Regions from separate parts of the Paenibacillus sp. LK1 genome, predicted to be linked through region 2. Evidence: predicted binding sites of a transcription regulator. Region 2 holds the regulator's gene; the other holds the start of a gene.
The links. The regulator CtsR, encoded in region 2, represses protease genes until heat stress. The targets are predictions, from matches to a motif close to ATGGTCAATAAAGGTCAAACA.

Region 1 (5,723 bases), on a different contig from region 2:
ATTGTTTAGCGAGTTCCGGATCGTTTTTCTCTTCGCCTGCGTGGAAACGAACGTTCTCAAGCAACAATACGTCGCCGTTGTTCAGTTCAGCGATTTGAGCTTTTACTGTTTCGCCAACGGAATCATCCGCTTTAACGACTTTTTTACCGAGCAATTCGGACAAACGCTCAGCAGCTGGAGTCAAACGCATGGATTCAACCACTTCGCCTTTTGGACGACCCATGTGGCTTGCCAAAATAACTTTAGCGCCTTTTTCGATCAAGTAGTTAATCGTAGGAAGCGTGGCACGAATACGTTTGTCATCTGTAATTTTACCATCTTCGAGCGGCACATTAAAATCTACACGGACAAAAGCCCGTTTTCCTGTCAATTCGATATCACGTACACTTTTTTTGTTCATCTGTATTTCCTCCGCACCCATGTATTTGGTGGATCAATCAAGGGCCCAAATCCCTTGTCAATCCTGGTGTTTTTGAGAAATTTGCAAAATGTTGATATATAAAGAGCGGAAACAATAGCATCTGTTTCCGCTCTATGTTATTGCAGATATTACTTGATCATTTTTGCAAAGTGCTCCAAAGTGCGAACCAGTTGAGCAGTGTAGGACATTTCATTGTCATACCAAGCTACAGTTTTAACCAATTGTTGGTCGCCAACAGTCAGAACTTTAGTTTGAGTTGCATCAAACAGGGAACCGAAAGTGATACCTTGGATATCGGAAGATACGATTTCGTCTTCTGTGTATCCGAAAGTTTGTGGATCGGAAGCTTCTTTCATTACTGCGTTAACTTCTTCAGCAGTAACTTTTTTACCCAATACAGTCACGAGCTCAGTCAGGGAACCAGTAGCTACTGGTACACGTTGAGCTGCACCGTCGAGTTTGCCTTGCAGTTCTGGAATAACCAAACCGATTGCTTTAGCAGCACCAGTTGTGTTAGGGATGATGTTTTCAGCTGCTGCGCGAGCACGACGGAAGTCACCTTTAGGGTGTGGAGCATCCAATGTGTTTTGGTCGCCAGTGTAAGCGTGAATTGTAGTCATCAAACCTTGAACGATTCCGAATTTGTCTTGCAGTGTTTTTGCCATAGGTGCCAGGCAGTTAGTTGTGCAAGATGCGCCGGAGATTACAGTTTCAGTACCGTCGAGGATTTCATGGTTTACGTTGTAAACGATGGTTTTCATGTCGCCAGTAGCTGGTGCGGAGATAACAACTTTCTTAGCTCCACCTTTCAAGTGTTTCTCAGCTGCTTCTTTAGTTGTGAAGAAACCAGTACATTCCAGAACGATATCTACGCCCAGGTCGCCCCAAGGAAGTTCTTCTGGGTTACGGTTAGCCAATACTTTAACTTCTTTGCCGTTCACTTTGAAGAAGCCATCGTGTACTTCAACATCGCCATCGAAGCGACCTTGAGTTGTATCATATTTAAGCAAATGAGCCAGCATTTTAGCATCAGTCAAGTCGTTGATTGCTACAACTTCAATGCCCTCTACATTTTGAATACGGCGGAATGCCAAACGACCAATACGTCCAAAACCGTTAATACCTACTTTAATCATGAGTAAGTTCCTCCCAAGTTTTGATTAATTTTTTATGAAGCTTATATATTCAAGACAGACGGTGAAGTCCGTCAAGACAACAATGGTTGTGGTGCAAATAAAACCTTATTCCATTTCAGCGACGATGACTTCAGCAGCAGCCTCATCAATAATCAGAATATCTTCCTGACCAAATCGAAGAACAGAATGTATGGCAGCAGCCTTGCTCTTGCCACCTGCAATCCCAATCACGACATCGGTTCGTTCAATATCCTGGAGTCGCATGCCCAGCGTAAGCATGGTATGTACCACCTCACCCTGATCATTAAAGTAATAACCGAAGGATTCCGATACGGCCCCTTGCTCCTGGAGTTCATCTATGATCTCTGTCGCAAGTTTGCGGCGCCGTGCCATCTCTACGGCATCACCGATTCCATGAATGACAATCCGCGATTTTCGGATCAGCTGCAGAATCTCCTGAACACTCGGGTCCTGGATTAGTGATTCGTAGGCATGATCACTAAGCAAATCCGGTACATGCAGGAGTTTGTATTGGGCTCCTACCCGTTTTGCCATCGTGGATGCTATCGTGTTGGCCTGAATTTCGAGGCTTTCTCCCAGCCCACCGCGTGCCGGTACAAACCAGACACCTTTCAGCGATGTTGGCGGAGTCAATTGCTCAGCGACTTCAGCCGTTGTTGAACCGCCTGTAACGGCGACAACATCGTTATCACTCATAATATTACCCAGAGCCTTCGCTCCGGCTCTGCCCAGCTCCCGTTTGGCAAATGGAGAAATGTCCGAATCGCCGGGAACCACAACTACCTTTTGCAGACCGTAGGCTTGCTTGATGCGTTCTTCCAGTTCGGATAATCCGAACAGCTCTTTGGCGACGGGTTCCAACTGCTGCAGCAATTCATGCCCTGCCTCACTGATCTTCATCCCTGCACTGTCAATTTCAATAAGTCCCTGAGCCTTTAACAAATCGGTCTCAGCCCTCAGAACCCGCTCGGTCATCTGCATGGAATTAGCTAACGTTCTTCGTCCGATCACATCCGATAACATGATCTGGCGCAGAATCGTATACCTCTTTTTCAAGACATCCATGAGATCAGGCAGAAGCTGCTTTTGCACTTCTAAAATCGTTCGCATGCTTTCCACTCCCGCAAGCTTCTCGTTCCAAGCTCTCTTTCATGGCCCTAAAACGTCCCGGGTTAACTTTTTAAGTCCCACGTCTATTCTACCTAAAACTGACGCGACATGCAAGTGTTTCGAAGCGTTATTTCGACACGTTTCAGGCGTTTGTACGCGCCTATTTTCACAATGTCAATCTCCCATGATCGAGAACAACCTGTTCGATACCATATATAGAAGCAAAGTAAAATTCTCATCTACATATTGCTTGCTATTGTCTTTCATATGGCATGTCCAAAACCTCTTTTAGCATTTACCTATTTCCGCTCTTTATCCACTTATCTTCATCATGATCATTTTCAGGGTATTCCAAACCAAAACAGCGAACATCTGCTTGCAATTCAATTGTTCATGAGCTATAATCATTATTGCTGTCACATATTTGAAACTTTTATTTCAAAACTGCTTTTAAGCAACTATGCTCGCAGCAATAATCAATGTGCGCCCGTGGTCCAATGGATATGACGTAGGCCTCCGAAGCCTGAGATCCAAGTTCGATTCTTGGCGGGCGCGCCATTCTTAATTAGTAGCTCATAACACTCTTAACCAATGAAACCGAATAGGTTTCTTTTTTTTAAAACTTAGTTTGACTTTCTTTGACTTTTTGTTTGAAATTGTTTATGATGTGGGTAATACGGTAACAGTTTATATATAAACACCAATTTAACATTTACATTTCCGAGGAGGTTTTTCACGTGAGTTATATTCCAATGGTCGTTGAACAGAGCAACCGCGGTGAGCGCGCCTATGACATCTATTCCAGATTGCTGAAGGATCGTATCATCTTCCTTGGCAGTGATGTAAATGACGTTGTGGCGAATGCCATCATGGCACAGATGTTGTTCCTAGCTGCGGAAGATCCGGAGAAAGACATTCACTTATACATCAATAGCCCAGGCGGATCCATTACAGCCGGTATGGCGATTTACGATACTATGCAATTCATCAAACCGGATGTATCTACCATCTGTGTAGGTATGGCGGCTTCGATGGGTGCATTCCTGTTGAACGCAGGTGCCAAAGGTAAACGTTTTGCATTGCCTAACAGCGAAATCATGATTCACCAACCACTTGGTGGTGCGCAAGGTCAAGCTTCGGACATCGAAATTCGTGCCCGCCGCATCCTGAAAATGCGTGATACGTTGAACCGCATCATCGCTGAGCGCTCAGGCCAACCGCTGGAGCGTATCGAGAAAGATACAGATCGTGACTACTTTATGAGTGCTGCTGAAGCTGCTGATTACGGTATCATCGATAAAGTTATCGAAAACGTAGGTTCCCAAGGCATCTAAGCCGAGCCGAATCGCCAATTAAACGGATATACCATATAGCCAACTCAAACGGCAACGCTCAGTTGAGTTGGCTATATGAAAAAAGGACGCTCTCGTCAATATGACGAGGGCGTCCTTTTTTTGATGATAATTTAAGAGTGCATAATACAAATTCAATCGATTCACTTAACTTTCATAGAAAATCTAATACTTTACTTGTCTGCTGTTAAGCCACTGAACGGTTCTGTGCCTTTAGGAAGTAGCTCTTTGTATGTGAACGGGAATTCCGGGAAGCCTTCCGCATAAGCTGTGTATTCATACAACTGGAAGAATACAACTACACCTGTTGGTGTTACATAGAAATCCTGATCTTTATTCAGACCTTTATAGCCTTCAAGGTAACCACCACTTGCTTTAAGCTGATCTCCCACTTTTTTACTTACTGTCTCACGTACGGTTTTGTTATTTTGGATCACATCATCCAGACTCAATTCTTTACCGGAATCTAGAGCAAAGGTGTGACCTGTACGGAACGTCATGCCATGTGCGCCCGCATAATCTTGATAACTTTGCGTAATGAGCCCAAGCACACCATTTTCGTTATACGTCACAACATAAGAACTCTCAAATGCGTATGGACGGTTCGCTGCTGCGTCACCAAATTCCTTGGTTTGTTTTTTAAAATCCGCTACGAAAGCATCGACTTCATCTTTCAGCACCTTGTTGATAGCCGCTTCTGCTTTATCGTTAGCCAGTCCGCTCACCTGAGGATATTGAATATCGACTTCAGCGTTCTTGATGCTGACCTTCACTGTTGCCGCTTTGACTGTCACGCTATTTTGCTTCACTTTACTCAACGTCAGTGTCTTGGCTTTTCCATCCCAGCTGCCCTGAACACCCAAATAATCTCTCATTGCAGAAAACGGAATATACAATCGGCCATTAATCAGCTTCGCTTCCACTTGTGGATAGTAGTTATTAATTCTAACACTCGGTGCCCCATCAATCAGGCTGATGGTCATCGTATTATTAGCTGCCGTTAAGGAGTATTCTTTAGTCTTAGCATCATATTTCAAACTTCCACCTGCTACATCTTTCACTGCGGTAAGCGAAACCCAAGTGGAGCCACCTTGAAGCAGTCCTTTTTGAGTAAGCGTTTTTCCTCCCGATTTCAGAGTTACCTCAGTAGGTGTTGTCACTTTCGTCGATACTGAAGCTGCCTGTACAGAACTATCCTGCCATACAGTCCCGCTCCCCACAATAATTCCTGCCGCCAGTAGTGCACTTGTCCATTTTTTCCATGATGTCATATATAAAACTCCTCTCTCGAATTCAAATTGAGTGTCATTGCGTATGTATCCTGATTTGATCGTATGCCTCATACGCTCACCTCTTTATTATAATTAACCCAATTCCGGAAAGGTTTACAGCCCCAGTTACAATGTTGTTCGATCCAGATGCCTATAATGAAGGTTTTGTTACGAACAAATGGACAAAAAAGATACCAAAAACCAGCAATTCATTTCGTCATATTTCACCTCTTCTTTCCAAACTTCATCAAAGTCCGCCTTTATAACAAAAAAGACGCTGTCCGATGGACAACGTCTTTGTCATTATTGCCTTTCGCCCGCTCAAGCATAACTTTAACGGACATCCAGCCTTCATTTACTTTACTTATTTCATTTCATACGTAATATTCAGCGTTGTGCTTACTTTAACCTG
Region 2 (5,723 bases):
AAACTTCACATTATTCCTTTTCAAACCTATATTCATGGGAGATCGTTCGAGATGGGCGGTATTGCGGGAGTAGCGACATGGCCAGAATATAGACGTAAAGGCTGGGTAGCTGGACTGTTGAAGCATGCGCTTGAGGAAATGAACCGTAAGAAACAAAGTATATCGTTTTTGCATCCGTTCTCTTTTGCGTTTTATCGGAGATATGGTTGGGAGACGTATGTTGAGTTTAAACGATATAAAGTGCCTACAGCTCATCTGCCTGCGAAAAAGGCAACCCCTGGAACAATTCGTCGTGGCGATCTGGGACTCAGCATATTAAAGGAAGTATACAGTTCGTATGCTGAGCGCTATAACGGAACTTTGATCCGGGATGATGCGAGATGGGAGAACTCAGTTCTCACTAATGGAGCCAGCCAGAAGGCTGTATATTATGATGAAGCTGGTAAAGCACAAGGCTATGTTTTATATGAGGTTAAGGAAAGAAAGTTTACCATTAGAGAGATCATTTACTTGAATGAAGAGGCAAGACAAGGTTTATGGACCTTTATTGCGAACCATGATTCCATGATTGAGGAAGTAACTTTACAGGCACCAGCCAGTGATATGCTTGCTTTTCAATTAGACAATCCGCGGATTCAGCAGGAAGTTATACCATTCTTTATGGCACGTATTGTGAGTGTAGAACAATTTATTTCACAGTATCCTTTTGCGAGCCCAGACTCACCAGTACAGATTAATCTCCAGGTAGAGGATGCACACGCACCATGGAATGAAGGGGTATGGCAGTTGAATGTGGCGATGAACGGTACAGCTTCGATTTGGAAAACATCTGAGCCGGCTGCTAAAGATCAAACTGTTAAAGTAGACATTCAGGCGCTCACCGCAATACTGATGGGGTATCGCAGGCCCGCAGAGATGGCTCAAATAGGTAGAATTGAAGGACCAAATGGAGCGATTAAGGCTCTGGAACAAGCGATTCCTAAACGGGAAACGTATTTACTTGATTTTTTCTGATCCTCATAGAGTAACGAATATTCTAGGATCAATTTTGTAGATTTAACTTGTATAGCAATACGTTGCTAGTGTGAGACAAATGGACTTCTCCAGCTATTTTGGAGAGGTTTTTTTGTGTCAGCCGAATATTTCGTGTAAAATCGTAAAAAATGAATAGTGCTCCCTCTTGGCAAAACCACAAAATATGCTATAATGTATATAAAGTCAAAGAAAGTCAAAGTCAACTAAAGGTTAAATACTTACGTAGCTTTCTTTCTGCAATCCGGTGGTGGGAGCCATTTTAAAGGTAGTGCACATCAGCGGATAAAAGCAATATTAAAGGACCTTCGAGCGTCCTTCGCTCTCCCGTTAAAGACCGTTGAAGATCAGTTTCGCTGTTTCCTTGATTGGTTAAATGGGTTGAGAAGGTGTACTCTGTAGGGGCGTGTGGGTCCTTATTGACTTAACGTTTCAGACAGTGGAGGATGAGTGGATGCGTAATATCTCTGATATTATCGAACAATATCTGAAGAGTATTTTGCATGAAAGTCCCGAAGGAATGGTCGAAATTCAACGTAATGATCTGGCTGACCAATTTTCATGTGTGCCTTCCCAGATCAATTATGTCATCAGCACCCGATTTACACTCGAAAAAGGTTACCTTGTAGAGAGTAAACGTGGCGGCGGCGGTTATGTTCGCATACAGCGGATTGAATTGCCGGCTCACTCGGCTCTGCATAACCATTTGCACCATAGTATTGGAGATGAGATCGGGCAGACAGCTGCCGAAGGTCTGATCTACCAACTGGAAGAAGCACGTTTCTTAAGCAAAAGGGAAGCCGGGTTGATGCGGGCAGCTGTATCGAGAGAGATTATATTGGTCAAACTTCCTTACCGGGATCAAATTCGTGCCAGAATGTTAAAGGCGATGTTAATATCTTTGCTCGGTAAATGAAAACTATCGGGATCAAGGGGGTACATCATTGTGCTGTGCCAAGAATGCAACAAACGTCCGGCAACACTCCATTTCACGAAAATCGTGAACGGAGAGAAAACGGAATTCCATATTTGTGAGTCATGCGCTCGTGAAAAAGGGGAAATGATTCCGGGAACATCCAACGGATTTTCCATTCATAACTTATTGTCCGGGTTGCTTGATTTTGAGCCTACAGGCAAAAATGGCAGTGCAGGAGCAACACCTGCGCAATCCCTTCGTTGTGAAGAATGCGGGATGACCTATTCACAGTTTAGCAAAATTGGCCGCTTTGGCTGTAGCTCATGTTATAAATATTTTGACAGTCGTTTGGATCCGCTATTCAAACGGGTTCATGGTAGCACTTCCCACGTGGGTAAAGTGCCTGCACGAGCTGGTGGTCGCATCAAGGTGAAACGACAGATTGCTGATCTGAAACGGGATCTTCAGGAGAGCATAACGCAAGAGGAGTTTGAAGAAGCTGCTCAAATTCGTGATCAGATCAGGGAACTTGAAAAAGAAATAGCTCAGGAGTAAAGTTTGTGATGAGTAGGAGGGATGCGTAATGCCTAATCTTCGTTTTACAGAGAAGGCGCTCAGCGACTGGATGCGCAGTGATGCGGCTGATTCCGAAATCGTCATTAGCAGCCGGGTCCGGATCGCACGCAACCTGCAGCATTATCCGTTTCCGATGCTGGCTTCCAATGAGCAATCGGAAGAAGTGCTGAATAAGCTGAGCGAAGTACTTCAATACGATGACGTTCATGCCTTTGGAGATTTTCATACCTTGGATCTGATTGATATCGATGACCTTGACAAACGGGTGCTGGTAGAGAAACATCTAATCAGTCCTAGTCTTGCGAACGAATCCAGAAATGGTGCGGTTATTCTCAGTGAGGATGAATCTGTCAGTATTATGATTAATGAAGAGGATCATCTTCGTATCCAGTGCCTCTATCCGGGGTTCCAGGTGAAAGAAGCCTGGGAGAAAGCTTCCGCCATAGATGATGCTTTTGAAGCGCATGTGGATTATGCTTTTGATGACCGCAGAGGATATTTAACCAGCTGTCCTACGAATGTAGGTACAGGTGTAAGAGCATCTGTCATGATGCATTTGCCCGCTCTGGTGATGACACAGCAGATTGGCCGCATTTTAACGGCAGTCTCCCAAGTCGGACTGACTGTACGGGGAATTTACGGTGAAGGCAGTGAGGCGATGGGTAACCTGTTTCAGATCTCGAACCAGATCACACTGGGGCAGACGGAACAAGAAGTCATCGATAACCTGCATAGTGTTGTTTTACAGATGATTGGGCATGAGCGTACTGCTAGAGAACGGTTAATTACCGACTCTAGGCTGCGAATTACCGACAGGGTTATGCGTTCATACGGCATTCTGTCCCATGCAGCCATCGTCGATTCGAAGGAAGCTGCACAGCGTCTGTCTGATGTTCGACTTGGCGTAGATCTCGGCTTGTTGGACGGCTTGTCCATAACCGTGATGAACGAGTTGAATGTGATGACGCAGCCGGGCTTTTTGCAAAAAACATTTGGGGAAGACATGCGGACAGATGAGCGTGACATATATCGGGCTCAGTTGATCCGTGATACGATCAGTGCAGCCAATCAATCTTAGGTTGATCAAGAGTCGTTTATAAAAGGTTTCACGTCGCATCTGCGGCTTTTTATATAATAGAGCATTTCTATAAATGAATGCTGAATGATTTTATTCGCAGCATGGCTGCAAACAAAAATGATATGAAGAATACGGTGGGATCCTTTTAACAGCCCCCGTTTTATCCAAAACCATGGAGGTGCAGGAGATATGATGTTTGGAAGATTTACGGAACGGGCCCAAAAGGTGCTCGCATTGGCGCAGGAAGAAGCTGTCCGTCTTGGTCATAATAACATCGGTACAGAGCACATTTTGCTCGGCCTCATTCGTGAAGGCGAAGGCATCGCAGCCAAAGCGCTGATCGGCCTGGGACTCGGATTGGAAAAAATTCAAGATGAAGTAGAAACGCTGATTGGCCGTGGCCAAGAGCAACCTACGAACATTGCATATACGCCTCGTGCGAAAAAAGTAATTGAACTGTCTATGGATGAAGCTCGCAAATTGGGCCATACCTATGTAGGCACAGAGCATATCCTGCTGGGATTGATCCGTGAAGGCGAAGGGGTTGCGGCACGTGTGCTGAACAACCTGGGTATTAGCTTGAACAAGGCACGTCAACAAGTACTGCAATTGCTTGGCAGCAGCGAAGCTGTATCCAGTCATAACGGCACACCTGCCAATGTCAGCACACCAACACTGGACAGTCTGGCACGTGACCTTACGGCGTATGCCAGAGAGAACAACCTGGACCCAGTGATTGGACGTAGTAAAGAAATCGAACGTGTTATTCAGGTTCTGAGCCGTCGTACCAAGAATAACCCGGTACTGATTGGTGAGCCAGGTGTAGGTAAAACAGCCATCGCTGAAGGACTTGCACAAAAAATTATCGCCAACGAAATTCCGGAGACTTTGCGTGACAAACGTGTCATGACCTTAGATATGGGTTCGGTTGTTGCAGGTACAAAATATCGTGGTGAATTCGAAGATCGTTTGAAAAAAATTATGGATGAAATTCGTCAAGCGGGTAACATTGTCCTGTTCATCGACGAATTGCATACCCTGATTGGTGCAGGCGGAGCGGAAGGTGCAATTGATGCTTCGAACATTTTGAAACCAGCTTTGGCCCGTGGAGAATTGCAGTGCATCGGTGCAACAACACTGGATGAATACCGCAAATATATCGAGAAAGATGCTGCCCTGGAGCGCCGTTTCCAACCGATCACGGTGGATCAGCCTTCTCCAGAAGAAGCAATTCAGATTTTACACGGCTTGCGTGATCGTTACGAAGCGCATCACCGGGTGAAAATTACGGATGAAGCGATTGTGCAGGCGGTTAAACTGTCTGATCGGTACATTACAGACCGTTTCCTACCGGATAAAGCGATCGACCTGATTGATGAGGCGGGCTCCAAAGTAAGATTGAACTCTTACACGATCCCACCAAACCTCAAACAATTGGAAAGCCGTCTCGAAGATATCCGTAAGGAAAAAGACGCAGCGGTTCAAAGCCAAGAATTCGAGAAAGCAGCAGCTCTGCGTGACACGGAACAAAAAATCCGTGAAGAGCTGGATGTAACGAAGAACCAATGGAAAGAAAAACAAGGTCGCACGGATTCTGAAGTAACGCCTGAGGATATCGCGCAAGTGGTAGCCAACTGGACTGGAATTCCGGTGAACAAGCTGAAAGAAGAAGAAACACAACGCTTGATGAACCTGGAGTCTATTCTTCATGAACGTGTCATTGGCCAAGATGAGGCTGTGAAGTCTGTCAGTCGTGCAGTTCGTCGTGCTCGGGCCGGATTGAAAGATCCGAAACGTCCGATGGGTTCATTTATTTTCCTAGGTCCTACCGGGGTAGGTAAGACCGAGCTCGCTCGTGCACTTGCAGAAGCCATGTTTGGCGATGAAAATGCAGTGATTCGGATCGATATGTCCGAGTATGGTGAGAAGCATTCCACTTCCCGACTCGTCGGAGCGCCTCCGGGATATGTGGGATATGAAGAAGGTGGACAACTGACAGAGAAAGTTCGTCGCAAACCTTACTCCGTCGTCCTGCTCGATGAGATCGAGAAAGCACATCCGGAAGTATTTAACATCTTGCTGCAAGTGCTTGAGGATGGTCGTCTGACGGATTCCAAAGGT

Region 1: the regulator CtsR is predicted to act here: its motif matches at 3,314-3,334, upstream of clpP (ATP-dependent Clp endopeptidase proteolytic subunit ClpP).

Annotation. Positions count from the first base shown of each region.
Region 1 is NZ_PEII01000023.1:37,618-43,340, reverse strand. Features, by position in the region: gene CS562_RS31120 (phosphoglycerate kinase) at 1-400, opposite strand, end outside; gene gap (type I glyceraldehyde-3-phosphate dehydrogenase) at 550-1,557, opposite strand; gene CS562_RS31110 (sugar-binding transcriptional regulator) at 1,663-2,688, opposite strand; tRNA gene CS562_RS31105 (tRNA-Arg) at 3,172-3,246, shown strand; gene clpP (ATP-dependent Clp endopeptidase proteolytic subunit ClpP) at 3,426-4,022, shown strand; gene CS562_RS31095 (stalk domain-containing protein) at 4,214-5,311, opposite strand; gene CS562_RS31090 (SIMPL domain-containing protein) at 5,676-5,723, opposite strand, start outside.
Region 2 is NZ_PEII01000022.1:57,496-63,218, reverse strand. Features, by position in the region: gene CS562_RS30910 (GNAT family N-acetyltransferase) at 1-1,014, shown strand, start outside; gene CS562_RS30905 (CtsR family transcriptional regulator) at 1,487-1,948, shown strand; gene mcsA (protein-arginine kinase activator protein McsA) at 1,979-2,503, shown strand; gene mcsB (protein-arginine kinase McsB) at 2,532-3,602, shown strand; gene CS562_RS30890 (ATP-dependent Clp protease ATP-binding subunit) at 3,792-5,723, shown strand, end outside.